Regions from separate parts of the Pantoea sp. X-Soil-ISGK-355 genome, predicted to be linked through region 1. Evidence: predicted binding sites of a transcription regulator. Region 1 holds the regulator's gene; the other holds the start of a gene.
What was found. The regulator sigma-54, encoded in region 1, starts transcription at its own class of promoters, with help from an activator protein. The targets are predictions, from matches to a motif close to GTTGGCACANNTTTCGCTNT.

Region 1 (8,346 bases):
TTCGCGCAGCGGCCAGGCGACATTTTCATAGACCGTTAAGTCAGTAAATAGCGCGCCAGACTGGAACAGCATGCTCATCTTTTTGCGCGCTTCGTACAATTTAGCGCGAGACAATGACGGAATGTTTTCGCCACGGAAAAAGATTTCCCCGCTAGTTGGCTGAAGTTGCCCCCCAATCAAGCGTAGCAGAGTGGTTTTTCCTATTCCCGACGGTCCCATTATCGCCGTCACTTTGCCTTTTGGCACGGTCAGCGAAATGTCGTCGAAGATGGTGCGATCTCCGCGCGAAAAACTCACGCCACGAACCTCAACCAGATTCGTTTGCTGCTGGATCATTATTACCTCTTGTAAGGATCGGGCGTAAACATGGGGTACGATGGTAGCCTGTTCGGTCCTGATTCACGATAGCTTTACAGAAACTTACCGCTAAGATTTGGCGAAAATGGTCATTAAATTTACTTTTGCCGTTCAGACGGTCAAAATCAGCGGCTGTCTCGCCAAACAGAACCTTAAACCGGTCGGGAAAGGCATTGCCGACCTGGGTTTTTACGCAAGGATTTTTCATGTTCGTAGCTTCTGCACTGCTGATTATCGGTTTGCTTTTACTGGCATATGGTGCCGATCGTCTGGTGTTTAGCGCCTCTATATTGTGTCGATCATTTGGCATCCCGCCACTGATCATTGGCATGACCGTTGTCAGCATAGGCACCTCGCTGCCAGAAATGATCCTCTCCTTTTCTGCGGCCCAGCATGGCCAGATGGATCTGGCTGTTGGTACCGCGCTTGGCTCGAATATTACCAACATTTTACTCATTCTCGGTGCCGCTGCGCTAATGCATCCACTCAGCGTTCATTCTAATCTGATACGTCGTGAACTGCCGTTGATGTTGCTGGTTACCCTGCTCAGCGGATTCATGCTGTTTGACAATCAGCTTAGTCGACTGGATGGAATTGGCTTGATCGCCATCGCCGCTATTTATCTGATGGTGGTGATTCGCATTGCGCGTAAAGCAGAACGGGACAACAACGACACCCTGACGCGCGAGCAGCTGGCCGAGCTGCCCCGCGAAGAGAGCGGAAATACGGTGGCCTTTCTCTGGCTGGCCGTCGCGCTGATTATCCTGCCGATGTCGACCCGGATGGTGATCGACAATGCCACCGCCTTTGCCGACTACTTTGGCGTCAGCGAACTGGTGATGGGCCTGACGCTTATCGCCGTGGGCACCAGCCTGCCCGAGCTGGCGACGGTGATTGCCGGTGCACTGAAAGGTGAAGATGATATCGCGATCGGCAACCTGATCGGCGCCAACATTTATAATATTGCTATCGTGCTGGGCCTGCCGGCGCTGATTCACCCCGGCAGTATCGACTATCACGCCTTTGCCCGTGATTACTGGGTGATGCTGGGGGTCAGCGTGCTGTTTGCCCTGCTCTGCCTGCTGCGTCGCCGACGCGTTGGCCGCATCGCCGGCCTGATTTTACTCTGTGGTTTCTTCGTCTGGGTGACGCTGCTGTGGATGCAGCCGGCATTCATGGACGGCTAACAAGGACAGACTCACTATGTCATATCAGCAACCAACAGCTTTTGATTTTCAGCAGGCGGGAAAAAACGTCCTGCGCATTGAGCGTGAAGGACTGGAACAGCTCGATCAATATATTAATGACGATTTCGCCCGCGCCTGCGCCCTGATCTACGCCTGCCAGGGGAAAGTGGTGGTGATGGGCATGGGCAAGTCTGGTCATATCGGCAAAAAAATGGCGGCGACCTTTGCCAGTACCGGCACGCCAGCGTTTTTTGTTCATCCGGCCGAAGCCAGCCATGGCGACCTGGGCATGGTGAGCAAAAATGATGTCGTGATCGCCATCTCCAACAGCGGTGAGTCGAACGAAATCCTCGCGCTGATTCCGGTGTTAAAACGCCAGCATATTGCGCTGATCTGCATAACCGGACGGCCTGACAGCGCGATGGGCCGGGTTGCCGATGTGCATCTGTGTGTCCATGTTCCCCAGGAAGCCTGCCCGTTAGGCCTTGCGCCAACCACCAGCACCACAGCCACACTGGTGATGGGCGACGCGCTGGCGGTTTCGTTACTTGAGGCGCGTGGATTCACGGCGGAAGATTTCGCCCTCTCCCATCCTGGCGGAGCGCTGGGCCGCAAACTACTGCTGCATGTATCCGATATCATGCACAGCGGCGATGAGCTGCCGCACGTCACCCGTGACGCCTCACTACGTGATGCGCTGCTGGAAATTACCCGCAAAAATCTGGGACTGACGGTCATTGTCGACGGTCTGATGAAAATTGAAGGTATCTTTACCGATGGTGACCTGCGCCGCATCTTTGATATGGGCATCGATTTTCAGCGCGCCACTATCGGGGAAGTGATGACGCCAGGTGGCATCCGCGTCCGGCCAAATATGCTGGCGGTTGAAGCCCTGAACCTGATGCAGACCAAAAACATTACCTCGATTCTGGTGGCCGATGACGATCATCTGCTCGGTGTGGTACATATGCATGACATGCTGCGCGCTGGCGTAGTCTGAACAGGAAAAGAAAATGCAACAGGCAATTCCCACGATTGACACCTGCTATGGACCGGTCAGTGCTGACGTCATGGCGCGCGCCAGCAACATTCGTCTGCTGATCTGCGACGTCGATGGCGTCATGTCCGACGGGGTGATCTACATGGGGAACAATGGCGAAGAGCTGAAAGCCTTCAACGTGCGGGATGGTTACGGTGTACGCTGTTTACTGACCGCCGATGTGGAAGTGGCTATTATTACCGGCCGCAATGCCCGTCTGATGGAAGATCGCTGCAAAACGCTCGGCATCCGTCATCTTTATCAGGGACAATCCGATAAGCTTTTGGCCTATCGTGAACTTCTGGATAAACTGTCTCTCTCTGATGAGCAGGTCGCCTATATCGGTGACGACCTGATCGACTGGCCGGTTATGGCGAAAGTGGGATTAAGCGTGGCAGTAGCGGATGCACATCCGATTCTGTTGCCGCGCGCGCAGTATGTCACGCGGATTGCGGGTGGACGCGGCGCAGTACGCGAAGTATGTGACCTGATCTTAATGGCGCAGAACAAATTTGAGGATGCCAAAGGGCAATCAGTATGAGTAAAAGCAGGCGTTGGATAACGCTGATTCTGACCTTGATTGCACTGGTTTTGATCGGCTGGAATCTTACCAACCAGGATGGCGATAGCACGCCAGTCGGGACGAATGGTCAGTCGCCGACCTATACCAGTGACGATTCTCACACTGTGGTGTATAACCCGCAGGGCGCGCTGTCATATAAACTGGTCTCTGACAAAGTGACCTATTTCTCGGATGACGAGCTGAGCTGGTTCGACAATCCGGTAATGACCACCTTTGATGAGAACAAAGTTCCCACCTGGACGTTACGCGCAGATAAAGCAAAGCTCACCAAAGATCGTATGCTTTATCTGTATGGCCATGTTGAGCTGAATACGCTGACGCAGGATTCCCAGCTTGAGCGGATCAAAACCGATAATGCACAGATTAACCTTGTCACTCAGGACGTTACCTCTGATGACCAGGTGACATTGTATGGCCGCAGCTTTAACTCCACCGGCATGAAAATGCGCGGCAATTTACGGACAAAAAACGCCGAGTTAATCGAGAAGGTCAAAACCTCTTATGAAATTCAAAATGAACAAAAATAGCCTGAAGATTTTACTGGCCAGTATGTTACTGGCAACCAGCGTTCCGGCGCTGGCCCTGACCGGTGACTCGGACAAGCCCGTCAATATTGACTCGCAGAATCAGGCGCTGGATTTGCAGGGCAATGTCGCGACCTTTACCGGCAATGTCATCGTGACGCAGGGCTCTATCAAAATCACGGCGGACAAAGTCGTGGTGACCCGTCCGGGCGGCGACAGCAAGAAAACCATCGTTGACGCCTACGGTAATCCTGCCACTTTCTATCAGATGCAAGACAGCGGTAAGCCGGTTCAGGGCCATGCCTCAAAACTGCACTACGAACTGGCTAACGATTTCGTTGAACTGACCGGCAATGCGTTCATTGAACAGCAGGACAGCAACATCAAAGGTGATCGTATTACCTACCTGGTAAAAGAGCAGAAAATGCAGGCTTACAGCCAGGGCCAGAACAAGCGCGTCACGACCGTCCTGGTGCCGTCGCAACTTCAGGATAAAGGTTCGTCCAACAGCGGAAAGAAGAGTAACTGATAGCTATGGCCACATTAATCGCAGAAAACCTGGCGAAGGCATATAAAGGCCGTCGCGTGGTAGAAGATGTCAGTCTGCAGGTAAAGTCCGGCGAGATTGTCGGCCTGCTCGGCCCGAACGGGGCCGGTAAGACCACCACCTTTTACATGGTGGTAGGTATTGTCCCGCGTGACGCGGGCCGCATTGTTATTGATGATGAAGATATCAGTATCCTGCCGCTGCATGCACGTGCGCGCCGTGGCATCGGCTATCTGCCGCAGGAGGCATCGATTTTCCGTCGCCTCAGCGTCTACGATAACCTGATGGCGGTACTGCAGATTCGTGATGACCTGACCGAAGAGCAACGTCAGGATCGCGCCCGTGAGCTGATGGAAGAGTTTCACATCGAGCACCTGCGCGACAGCATGGGTCAGGCACTGTCGGGTGGTGAACGACGTCGTGTTGAGATTGCCCGCGCGCTGGCTGCCAATCCAAAGTTTATTCTGCTGGATGAACCTTTTGCCGGGGTCGACCCTATCTCCGTTATCGACATCAAGAAGATCATTGAGCATCTGCGTGACAGCGGCCTCGGCGTTTTGATTACCGACCACAACGTACGCGAAACGTTAGCGGTCTGTGAGCGGGCCTATATCGTCAGCCAGGGCCACCTGATTGCGCATGGTACACCCAATGAAATTCTTGCGGATGAGCAGGTTAAGCGGGTTTATTTGGGTGAAGAGTTCAGACTCTGATAAGGTGTCGTTAATACCGATGTTTACCTGGGAACTACCATCCTGTCTATGAAGCAAGGTTTACAACTCAGGTTCAGCCAACAGCTGGCAATGACTCCACAATTGCAGCAGGCGATTCGTCTGCTGCAACTCTCCACGCTTGAACTCCAGCAGGAGTTACAGCTTGCACTGGAAAGTAATCCACTGCTTGAGCAGACCGATCTGCATGATGAGATTGACTCCCGGGAATCGTCGGAAGCCGAAGCGCTGGATACACGTGAAGCGCTTGAGCAGAAAGAGATGCCTGATGAGCTGCCGCTGGATGCCACCTGGGATGAAATCTACACCGCTGGCACCCCTTCCGGCACGGGTACCGATTATCAGGATGATGAGTTACCTGTCTATCAGGGTGAAACCACGCAGTCACTGCAGGATTACCTGATGTGGCAGGTCGAATTGACGCCTTTCAGTGATACCGACCGCGCAATCGCGACGTCTATCGTCGATGCTATTGATGACACCGGATATCTCACCGTCTCGCTTGAGGAGATCCTCGACAGCATTGGCAACGATGAGCTTGAAGCGGATGAGGTTGAGGCGGTGCTGAAACGTATCCAGCGTTTTGACCCGATTGGTGTGGGCGCACGCGATTTGCGTGACTGTCTGCTGGTTCAGCTTTCGCAGTATGCACCAGAGACACCGATGCTGGCTGAAGCGCGCCTGATTGTCAGCGAACATCTCGATCTGCTGGCCAATCACGACTTCCGCAGCCTGATGCGCGTCACGCGCCTCAAAGAAGAGGTGCTGAAAGAGGCGATGCTGCTGATTCAGTCACTGGACCCGCGTCCGGGTCAGTCGATCAACACTGGCGAGCCGGAATATGTTATCCCCGACGTGCTGGTACGTAAGGTTGGCAACCGCTGGACGGTTGAACTCAATGCCGACAGCCTGCCACGTCTGAAGATTAATCAGCACTACGCGGCAATGGGTGGCGCAACGCGCAATGACAGCGACAGTCAGTTCATTCGCAGTAATCTGCAGGAAGCGCGCTGGCTGATTAAGAGTCTGGAAAGCCGTAATGACACGCTGCTGAAAGTCACGCGCTGTATCGTTGAGCAGCAGCAGGCGTTCTTCGAGCAGGGTGAAGAATTTATGCGTCCGATGGTGCTGGCCGATATCGCCCAGGCCGTTGAGATGCATGAATCGACCATTTCCCGTGTTACCACGCAGAAGTATCTGCACAGCCCGCGTGGCATTTTTGAACTGAAGTACTTTTTCTCCAGCCACGTTAATACGGAAGGTGGCGGCGAAGCCTCCTCTACCGCGATCCGGGCTCTGGTGAAGAAATTAATTTCGGCGGAAAACCCAGCCAAACCCTTGAGCGACAGTAAACTGACCTCCATGTTATCTGATCAGGGGATCATGGTGGCACGGCGTACCGTCGCCAAATATCGTGAGTCTTTATCCATCCCGCCATCGAACCAGCGTAAACAACTGGTTTGAAAGAAATGAGAAGGAAGACCTATGCAGCTGAACCTGACCGGGCAACATGTTGAAATCACGCCACCTTTGCGTGAATTCGTCAACAGTAAATTTGCCAAACTGGAACACTATTTTGAACATATCAATCAGGTCTATATTGTCCTGAAGGTTGAGAAAGTCACACAGGTGGCTGACGCAACACTCCACGTGAACGGTGGCGAGCTGCACGCCACGTCCGAAGCGGAAGATATGTATGCGGCAATTGATGGGCTGATTGATAAACTCGCCCGTCAGCTGACCAAACACAAAGATAAACTGAAAAAACACTAACCTTCACGCTAGCTACGCGCGCATGGCGCGCAGAGCCGACAGTATGGGGCGGATAATCCGCCCCGTTTTGTCATCTGAGCAAGCGCCGTTTGTCGCACATATCAGGGCGCTGGCGGTGAATGGCCTGGTGAACACGCAAGTGAAACGATAATGAACAACGATCTTACACTGGAATTGAGCACAGTGCTTTCGCCAGACTGCACCCGCAGCGGCGTACACTGCCAGAGCAAAAAACGTGCGCTGGAAATCATCAGCGAACTGGCCGCTAAGCAGCTCAACCTGCCGCACCAGACGCTTTTCGAAGCGATTCTGACCCGCGAACGTATGGGCAGTACCGGTATTGGTAACGGAATAGCCATTCCTCACGGCAAGCTGGAAGAGGATACACTGCGTGCGGTAGGGGTATTTATCAGCCTCGAGCAGCCGATTGCGTTTGATGCCGTCGACAACCAGCCGGTCGATCTGTTGTTTGCATTGCTGGTTCCGGCTGACCAGTGCAAAACACACCTGCACACCCTTTCACTGGTGGCAAAACGTCTGGCAGATAAAACGGTTTGTCGTCGTCTGCGTGCTGCGCAGAGTGATGAAGAACTCTATGCCATTATTACGGAAGTCCAGACAGAGCAGTAACGCGTCTTTACCGGCCCGGTGCCGGTTTTAAAACGGGAGAGAAGGTCATGGTGCTGATGATCGTTAGCGGTCGTTCAGGCTCGGGGAAGTCAGTGGCGCTCCGTGCGCTGGAAGATATGGGGTTCTACTGCGTTGATAACCTGCCGGTCGTGTTGCTGCCTGAGTTAGCCAACTCGCTGGCGGAACGCAATATTTCGGCGGCGGTCAGCATCGACGTCCGTAACATGCCTGAATCCCCGGAAATTTTTGAAACCGCGCTGAATAATCTGCCTGACACATTTTCACCTCAGTTGCTGTTTCTCGACGCCGATCGCAATACCCTGATTCGTCGTTACAGCGATACGCGCCGTCTGCATCCCCTCTCCAGCAAAAACCTGTCACTAGAGAGCGCGATTGATGAAGAGAGCGACCTGCTGGAGCCGCTGCGTTCACGTGCCGACCTGATCATCGACACCTCAGAGATGTCAGTGCATGAGCTGGCAGAGATGCTGCGTACCCGCCTGCTGGGCAAGCGTGAACGTGAGCTGACTATGGTGTTTGAGTCGTTTGGCTTCAAGCATGGCATTCCGATTGACGCTGACTATGTCTTTGACGTGCGCTTTCTGCCCAATCCCCACTGGGATCCTAAGCTGCGCCCGATGACCGGCCTCGATCGTCCGGTCGCGGCATTCCTTGACCGCCACACTGAAGTGCACAACTTTATCTACCAGACACGCAGCTATCTTGAACTCTGGCTGCCGATGCTGGAGACCAATAACCGTAGCTATCTTACCGTGGCAATTGGCTGTACTGGTGGCAAACACCGCTCAGTGTATATTGCAGAACAGCTGGCGGATTACTTCCGTTCGCGCGGTAAGAATGTACAGTCACGCCATCGCACGCTGGAAAAGCGCAAATCATGACCGTCAGACAAACTGTAGAAATCAAAAATAAGCTAGGCATGCACGCCCGTCCGGCGATGAAGTTGTTTGAGCT
Region 2 (8,346 bases), 440 kb from region 1:
GCGGGCAAAAAAGCCACCCAGCACGCCGCAGCGTAATCCTTCGCTGCCCAGTGACAGCCCCGGCAGCGTCGCGGCCACCGGACGATCGGCCTGAAACGTATCGGTGTGGTCTGCGCCCTGTAACAGATCATATACCAGCGCCAGGTCTTCAACCCGCCGCGCCAGCGGCCCGATGTGATCGAGGCTGGCAACAAACGGATGACTGCCGCTGCGAGATAACCGGCCAAAGGTCGGCTTAAGACCAAAAATACCGCACAGCGACGCGGGCACCCGAATCGAACCGTTGGTGTCGGTGCCGAGCGAAAAGTGGACCAGCCCGGCGGCTACCGCGGCGGCCGAACCGCCTGACGAACCGCCCGCCACGCGGCTGAGATCGCGCGGATTGTGGGTCGCACCATAATGGCTGTTTTCGGTGGTAAAACCATACGCGTAGGCATCCATGTTCAGCATGCCCGACAGCAGCGCGCCAGCATGCCGCAGTTTTCCGACGGCAAACGCATCGGCCTGTGCCGCAGGGCGATCGCGGAACAGGCTGGCACCGGCCAGCGTGCTGTGACCCGCCACATCAAACAGGTTTTTCACCGCATACGGGATGCCCGCCAGCGGGGGCAGCTTTTCGCCACGCTGCCGCTGCGCATCAATGGCGCTGGCCTCTTTTAACATGCGCGGCCCGGTGACCTCCGTCCAGGCATTCAGCGCCGGATTATGCTGCTCAACTGCCTGCAGCGTGCGCTTCGCCACTTCCAGTGCGCTGATCTCACCCTGCTGGATAGCCTGTTGCAGCGTCTGAATTGAAACGTCACCTAATCTCATGCCTGGTATACTCCTGCCACTTCCAGTCGATCATCCAGCGGAAACGCCATCAGCGGCGCAGCCATCACCGCGATACGCGACAGCTGGATCAGCAGTTCAGCGCGGCGGGCGTCATCCAGTTCCAGTTGCAGGATCTGCTCCATATGGCCGATGTAGCTGGCCCACTCGTGTTGATTCATGATTCGCTCCTGTTAAAAACCGGCGGCGCTGCCGTTACTGCGCGGATCGCTTGCGCCCTCGAACATGCCGTTGCTGTGGCGCACAATCGCGCCCGCATGGCCCACGGATTCGCTGAAATCCGGCAGCATTTCCACCTCATGGCCCCACAGACGCAGCATCAATACCGTTTCATCGTCAAAGCGGCCTTCCAGTTTCAGCGAGTCTGACGATTGCCCCCAGGTACGGCCCAGCAGCCAGCGCGGCGCACTGACCGCCTGTTGCAGCGGCAGGCCCTGAATCACATGGCGGGTGAAAATCGCCGCCTGGGTCTGCGGCTGTCCATCGCCGCCCATCGCGCCATACACCATTGTCCGGCCATCTTTCAGCCGTGCGGCGGCGGGATTCAGGGTATGAAACGGCTGCTTGCCGGGCGCAAGGGCCAGCAGATGCTCAGGGTCGAGGCTGAACGCCGCGCCCCGGTTCTGCCAGGTAACGCCCGTGCCGGGCAGCACCACACCACTGCCAAACTCGTGATAGATGCTCTGAATAAAAGAGACAGCCAGACCGCTGCTGTCCATTACGCCCATCCAGACCGTATCGCCCGGTCCGCGTCCGCTGCCCCAGGCGGCGGCCTCGCCATCGGCGATCTGGCTGGCGAGCGTGGCGAGGTGATCGCTTTCCAGCAGCGCCTGCAAATCTTCGGTGACGTGACGCGGATCGGTGATGTGTTTGTCGCGCAGGGCAAAGGCTTTTTTGGTGGCTTCAACGATGCGGTGCACCGTCTGTGCGTCGTCAGCCTCGGCCATCTCCAGTCGATCGGTGATGCCGAGGATCGCCAGCGACACGACGCCCTGGGTCGGCGGAGCGATATTCCAGATGTCGCCTTCGCTGTGGGCGAGATGCAGCGGAGTCGTGCGACGGGCGCGATGCTGCTGCAGATCGGCCAGCGTCACCGGCATGCCCAGCGTCGCCATCTCGTCGGCCATATGGTGAGCCAGCGGACCGCGATAAAAGCTGTCGAGTCCCTCTTCGGTGAGCTGGCTCAGGGTATTCGCCAGCGCGGGCTGGGTAAAACGGCTGCCCGGCTGCGGCACATCGCCGTCGGGCATAAAATGGGCACTAAAGCCGGGCTGATGCTGCAACTCACTGCGGAAGTTCGTGGTCGCGGCGGTCTGTGAGGCGCTCACCGGAATGCCGTCGGCGGCGTAGCGAATCGCATCCCGCAGCAGACGGGCCAGCGGCAGTGGCGGGGTGCCCATCTCCGCAGAGAGCGTCAGGGCCTCCTGCCAGCCGCTGACCGTACCGGCCACCGTCAGCGCCGCTTTCGGCCCACGATGGGGGATCTTCGGGTGATCGGCGTAAAAATCGCGGTGAGCCAGCGAACCGGCGGCACCGCTGGCGTCGATAGCGACAGGGCCGCCGCCGGGCGGCAGAATCAGCCAGAAGCCATCGCCGCCCAGTCCGTTCATGTGCGGATAGACCACAGCGATAGTCGCGGCAGCGGCTACCATCGCTTCAATGGCATTACCGCCATCACGCAGCACCGCGAGCGCACTTTCACTCGCCAGATGGTGTGGCGTTACCGCCATCCCCTGCGGGGCCATATTGCTTTGAATCATCTTTTTCTCGTTCTTTGGGTGACAGAACCCATAACAAAGCAAGAGCTGTTCCAGTTTTCATGCTCCGCTGACGATGCACCGGTTAACCTGGCGTAAATTGTGCTAGCTTCTGCTGAAACAAAAGTTACAGGACGCCTTATGAAACAGCTTGATGAACGACTCAGAAGTCACTATGCCCAGCTCTCTCCGCAGGAGCAGCGTATTGCCGACTTCGTGTTTGACCACTTCGATGATCTGATCAGCTACAACAGCGCCGAGCTGGCGCGGCTCAGTGGCGTGTCGAAAGCCACAGTCAGTCGACTGTTTAAGCGTCTGGGCTATGAGAAGTACAAGGATATGCGTGATGAGCTTCGCATCCTGCGCCAGAGCGGCATGCCGCTGACCGATAACCGGGATGCGGTGCAGGGCAATACGCTGCTGGCACGTCATTACAAGCAGGAGATGGCTAATCTGACGCAGTGGGTAAACAGCCTGGATGCCCGGCACTTTAACGAGGTGATTCAGCAGCTGGCGCAGGCTAAACGTCTCTTTATCATCGGCATGCGCAACGCCTATCCGGTAGCGCTGCATCTGCGACAGCAGCTGGTACAGGCGCGTTCGCAGGTGCATATTCTGCCGCAGCCGGGCCAGACGCTGGCTGAGGAGCTGGTGGATATCACGCCGGACGATATGGTCATTGTGATGGCGTTTCGTCGTCGTCCGCGCATCATTCGCCCACTGATGCAGCAGCTGCAGACGGCTGGCATCCCGCTGCTGGCGCTGTGTGAGCCACAGGCGCAGACGGTGATTGCGCTGGCACGCTGGCAGCTCTGTACGCCGCTCGACAGCGTTTCCGCCTTCGACAGTTACAGTGCCGCCATGAGCCTGGTTAACCTGATCGCCAATGCGCTGCTGCATGAAATGCTGGCACAGGGACGCCAGCGGATTCATCAGATCGCCGACCTTTACCAGCAGTTTGACGAGCTGGAGCACCGTTAACAGGCACCGTTTTGGTGCTTTGCCCCATTTCAGAACACCCCTTCCGCGGCGTGATTGCCCCGATTACGCCCTATTTCCGTAGAACTCTCTGTCGCTTAACCCTTTTTCTGTTGCCGCCCGGATTGGCACATTAGTTGCAGATTGCTTGTCAAAGAATCTTTTGTTTCACGTTAATCTCACCGGGGTGCATAATGAAAAAAGTTTTGATGGCGGTTGCGACAGCGGCATTACTGATGGCACAAACGGGCAGTGCGCTGGCCGATCAATTGCAGGATATCCAGAAGCGCGGCGTCATCCGCGTCGCCGTGCCGCAGGATTTCCCGCCGTTTGGCTCGGTCGGCACTGACCTGCAGCCGCAGGGATATGACATCGACACGGCGAAATATCTGGCAAAGCAGATGAAACTTAAGTTGCAGCTGGTGCCGGTCAGCAGTGCCAACCGCGTGCCTTATCTGCAAACCGACAAGGTCGATCTGGTTATCTCCAGCATGGGTAAAAACCCCGAGCGTGAAAAGGTGATCGACTTTACCCGCGCCTATGCGCCGTTCTTTCTGGGCGTCTTCGGTCCGAAAGGCGATGAAATTAAAGCGGCGTCGGCTCTGAGCGGCAAGTCGATTGGCGTCACGCGCGGTGCGGTAGAGGACATGGTGCTCAGCGAAGTGGCCCCGAAAGATGCGCAGGTGAAACGCTATGAAGACAACAACACCACCTTGTCTGCGTATCTCTCCGGTCAGGTGCAGTATGTTGCGACCGGCAACCTGGTCGTCGCCGCCATTGCGCGCCAGAATCCGGCCAAAGCGCCCGTCGCGCAGTTTATGCTGAAAGATTCACCCTGCTTTATCGGCCTGAAGAAAGATGAGCCTGCGCTGAAAGCGAAAGTGAATGAACTGATTGAGCAGGGCATTAAAGATGGCACGCTGAATAAACTCTCTGAAGAGTGGCTGAAAGCACCGCTGCCTGCGAACCTCGGCGCCTGAGGACGGATTCATGATCGGGCAACTTAACTTTCCCGCCCTGTGGCCCTACTGGCCGGAGCTGCTCTCCGGTCTGTGGGTCACCATCCAGCTGACGGTGCTGGCGACCACCGGTGGCGTGGCGCTGGGCATTGCGGGCGCCGCGCTGCGCAGCGGCAAACCGAGCTGGATGAGCCGTCTGTGGGGCATCTATGTCGAGCTGATCCGCAATACGCCGTTTGTGGTGCAACTGTTCTTTATTGTTTTTGGTCTGCCTGCGCTGGGGCTGAAACTCACTGCGGGTGAGGCGGCGCTGCTGGCGATGCTGATCAATCTTGGCGCCTACAGCACCGAGATCATCCGCGCCGGGATCCAGGTGACGCCCAAAGGGCAGTGGGAAGCGGGACGGGTACTGGGATTAACCCGCAGCCAGACCTTTCTGCGGGTCGTGCTGCCGCCTGCGCTGCAGCGCATTTATCCGGCGCTGGTGAGTCAGTGCATCATCGTCATGCTGGGCTCGTCGGTGGTGTCGCAGGTCTCCTATGAGGAGCTGACCTTCGCAGCCAACCTGATTCAGTCGCGCACCTTCTTAAGTTTTGAGGTCTATCTGGTGACCACGCTGATCTACCTGGCGTTGTCGATTGCGATGCGCCATCTGCTGCTGGCGATTGGCCGTAAATGGTTTGGAGTGCAGGCATCATGATGACGACCTTTACCGACTGGGACATCCTGCGCAATCTGCTGCTGGCGGCGCGCTGGACTCTGTTGCTGTCGCTGGTGGCCTTTGTCGGCGGCACGCTGGTGACGCTGCCGCTGCTGTTTCTGCGACTGCTGCAGCGTAAGTGGCTGACACGCGCGGTACGCGGTTACACCGCGCTGTTTCAGGGCACGCCGCTATTGATGCAGCTGTTCCTGGCGTTTTTTGGCGTCGGCCTGTTTGGTATTGATGTCGCGCCCTGGACCGCCGCCTCGCTGGCGCTGACCTTTTACACCAGCGCCTTTCTGGTCGACATCTGGTACGGCAGCATCCGCGCCCTGCCGAAAGGGCAGTGGGAAGCGTCGCGCTGCCTCGGCCTGACCTTCGGTCAGACGCTATGGCGGGTGGTGGCACCGCAGGCGATCCGCATCGGTATCGCCCCGACCGTAGGATTCGCGGTCCAGGTGATTAAGGGCACCGCGCTGGCGTCAATTATCGGCTTCATCGAGCTGACTAAAGCCGGCACCATTCTGAACAACGTGACCTATCAGCCGTTTAAAGTCTTTGGGCTGGTGGCGCTGGGCTACTTCCTGATGTGTTATCCGCTGTCTCGCTACAGCCAGTATCTGGAGAAAAAATTCAATGCCGCTCATCACCATTAATCAGGTGCAAAAATATTACGGCGACAACCATGTGTTGAAAGGCGTGGATCTGGATATCGACATGGGCGAAGTGATCTCGATCATCGGTCGCAGCGGATCGGGTAAAAGCACGCTGCTGCGCTGCATGAACGGTCTGGAAGGCTATCAGGAGGGCAGCATCAAGCTCGGCGGGATGACGATCACCGACCGCGATTCGCAGGCGCGTGAAATCAGCCGCTCGGTCGGGATGGTGTTTCAGAGCTTCAACCTGTTCCCGCACATGACGGCGCTGGAGAACGTCATGCTGGCGCCACGCCGTGTGCTGAAGAAAAGCGAGGCCGAGTGCCGGGCGCTGGCTGCGCAGATGCTGGAGAAGGTCGGGCTGGGCGAACGCCTTAACTACTATCCTGCCAGCCTCTCCGGCGGTCAGCAGCAGCGCGTGGCGATTGCCCGTGCGCTGGCGATGACGCCGAAAGTTTTACTCTGTGATGAGATCACCTCCGCGCTCGATCCCGAACTGGTGGGCGAAGTACTCAAAGTTCTTGAGCAGCTGGCGGCAGAGGGAATGACGCTGATCCTCGTCACTCATGAAATGAACTTCGCCCGCGACGTGGGCGATCGTGTGGTCTTTATGCATCAGGGGCGTGTCTGGGAGCAGGGCGACAGTAAAACGCTGTTCGCCCAGCCGCAGACGCCGGAACTTAAGCAGTTTATCTCTTCGGTTCGCCTCTGATTCTGAAAAAGGAAAGGAAGATGGATATCAATCACTACCCGCAACTCAATCCGCCACAGCGTCTGCTGATGGGACCTGGGCCGATCAACGCGGATCCCCGCGTGCTGCGCGCCATGTCGAGTCAGCTGCTGGGGCAGTACGATCCCGCGATGACCCACTACATGAATGAAGTGATGGCGCTCTATCGCGGCGTGTTTCGCACAGAGAACCGCTGGACGCTGCTGATTGACGGCACCTCCCGCGCCGGTATCGAAGCCATTCTGCTGTCATCGATCCGGCCTGGCGACAAAGTGCTGGTGCCGGTGTTTGGCCGCTTCGGTCATCTGCTGTGCGAAATTGCCCGCCGCTGTCGTGCGGAAGTCCACACCATTGAAGTGCCGTGGGGTGAAGTCTTTACCCCGGACCAGATCGAAGATGCGATTAAAAAAGTGCGACCGCGCCTGCTGCTGACCGTGCAGGGTGACACCTCGACCACCATGCTGCAGCCGCTGACGCAGTTAGGCGCAATCTGCAAACAGTATGGCGTGCTGTTCTACACCGATGCTACCGCGTCGCTGGCGGGTAACGCGCTGGAAACGGACGCCTGGGGACTGGATGCCGTCTCGGCGGGGATGCAGAAATGCCTGGGCGGCCCATCGGGTACCTCGCCGATCACCCTGAGCGCAGAGATGGAAGCCGTGATCCGCAAACGCAAATGCGTAGAGCAGGGGATCCGTACCGAAGCGCATCAGGATGGCGAAGAGGAGATGATCTACTCCAACTATTTTGATCTCGGCATGATCATGGATTACTGGGGCCCGGAGCGGCTCAACCATCATACCGAAGCCACCAGTGCGCTGTTTGGCGCGCGCGAGTGCGCCCGTCTGATCCTGCAGGAGGGTCTGGATAACGGCATCGCCCGTCACAAACTGCACGGTGAAGCGATGCTGAAAGGCATTCAGGGGATGGGGCTGGAGACCTTCGGCGACCTGAAAAACAAAATGAACAACGTGCTGGGCGTGATGATCCCGTCTGGCGTGAATGGCGATCAGGTGCGCAAACTGATGCTGGAAGATTTCGGCATTGAGATTGGCACCTCGTTTGGCCCGCTGCATGGCAAGGTGTGGCGCATCGGCACCATGGGCTACAACGCGCGCAAAGACTGCGTGATGCAGACGCTGTCTGCGCTGGAAACGGTGCTGACCTATGTCGGCTATCGCACGCCACAGGGTGCCGCCGCGCAGGCCGCCTGGGATCACTACGGGAGCCACGCATGATGATGAGCGCCAGCGAAGCCCAGGCCGCTGCACAGCGCGTTATGGCGCGCTGCGATGCGCTGGCGGCGATCAGCGAAACGGCTGAGGGGCTGACCCGCGTCTACCTCTCCCCAGAACATTTGCGCGCCAACGCCTGCGTCGGTGAGTGGATGCAGGCGGCGGGGATGCAGGTGTGGCAGGATGCGGTCGGCAATATCTGCGGGCGCTACGAGGCGGCAGAAGCGGGTGCGCCTGCGCTGCTGCTTGGCTCGCATCTCGACACGGTGCGCAACGCCGGTCGCTACGACGGGATGCTGGGCGTACTCAGTGCCATTGAAACCGTGCAGTGGCTTAACGAACATCAGTGCCGCCTGCCGCTGGCGATTGAGGTGATTGGTTTCGGCGACGAAGAGGGCACCCGTTTTGGCATTACGCTGCTCGGCAGTCGTGGCATTACTGGCAGCTGGCCGCAAAGCTGGGTGACCCATCCTGACGGCAACGGCATCACCGTAGCGCAG

Region 2: the regulator sigma-54 is predicted to act here: its motif matches at 2,627-2,646, upstream of AC6I8J_RS03925 (gamma-glutamyltransferase family protein).

What each region holds. Positions count from the first base shown of each region.
Region 1 is NZ_AP035971.1:458,591-466,936, reverse strand. Features, by position in the region: gene mlaF (phospholipid ABC transporter ATP-binding protein MlaF) at 1-336, opposite strand, end outside; gene AC6I8J_RS02050 (hypothetical protein) at 308-565, opposite strand; gene AC6I8J_RS02045 (calcium/sodium antiporter) at 564-1,544, shown strand; gene kdsD (arabinose-5-phosphate isomerase KdsD) at 1,561-2,544, shown strand; gene kdsC (3-deoxy-manno-octulosonate-8-phosphatase KdsC) at 2,558-3,124, shown strand; gene lptC (LPS export ABC transporter periplasmic protein LptC) at 3,121-3,693, shown strand; gene lptA (lipopolysaccharide ABC transporter substrate-binding protein LptA) at 3,668-4,219, shown strand; gene lptB (LPS export ABC transporter ATP-binding protein) at 4,225-4,950, shown strand; gene rpoN (RNA polymerase factor sigma-54) at 4,999-6,432, shown strand; gene hpf (ribosome hibernation promoting factor) at 6,454-6,741, shown strand; gene ptsN (PTS IIA-like nitrogen regulatory protein PtsN) at 6,892-7,371, shown strand; gene rapZ (RNase adapter RapZ) at 7,419-8,273, shown strand; gene npr (PTS phosphocarrier protein NPr) at 8,270-8,346, shown strand, end outside.
Region 2 is NZ_AP035971.1:901,120-909,465, forward strand. Features, by position in the region: gene AC6I8J_RS03915 (AtzE family amidohydrolase) at 1-813, opposite strand, end outside; gene hpxX (oxalurate catabolism protein HpxX) at 810-992, opposite strand; gene AC6I8J_RS03925 (gamma-glutamyltransferase family protein) at 1,005-2,591, opposite strand; gene hpxU (MurR/RpiR family transcriptional regulator HpxU) at 2,730-3,569, shown strand; gene AC6I8J_RS03935 (transporter substrate-binding domain-containing protein) at 3,761-4,546, shown strand; gene AC6I8J_RS03940 (amino acid ABC transporter permease) at 4,557-5,225, shown strand; gene AC6I8J_RS03945 (amino acid ABC transporter permease) at 5,225-5,881, shown strand; gene AC6I8J_RS03950 (amino acid ABC transporter ATP-binding protein) at 5,862-6,593, shown strand; gene AC6I8J_RS03955 (pyridoxal-phosphate-dependent aminotransferase family protein) at 6,614-7,849, shown strand; gene hpxK (allantoate amidohydrolase) at 7,846-8,346, shown strand, end outside.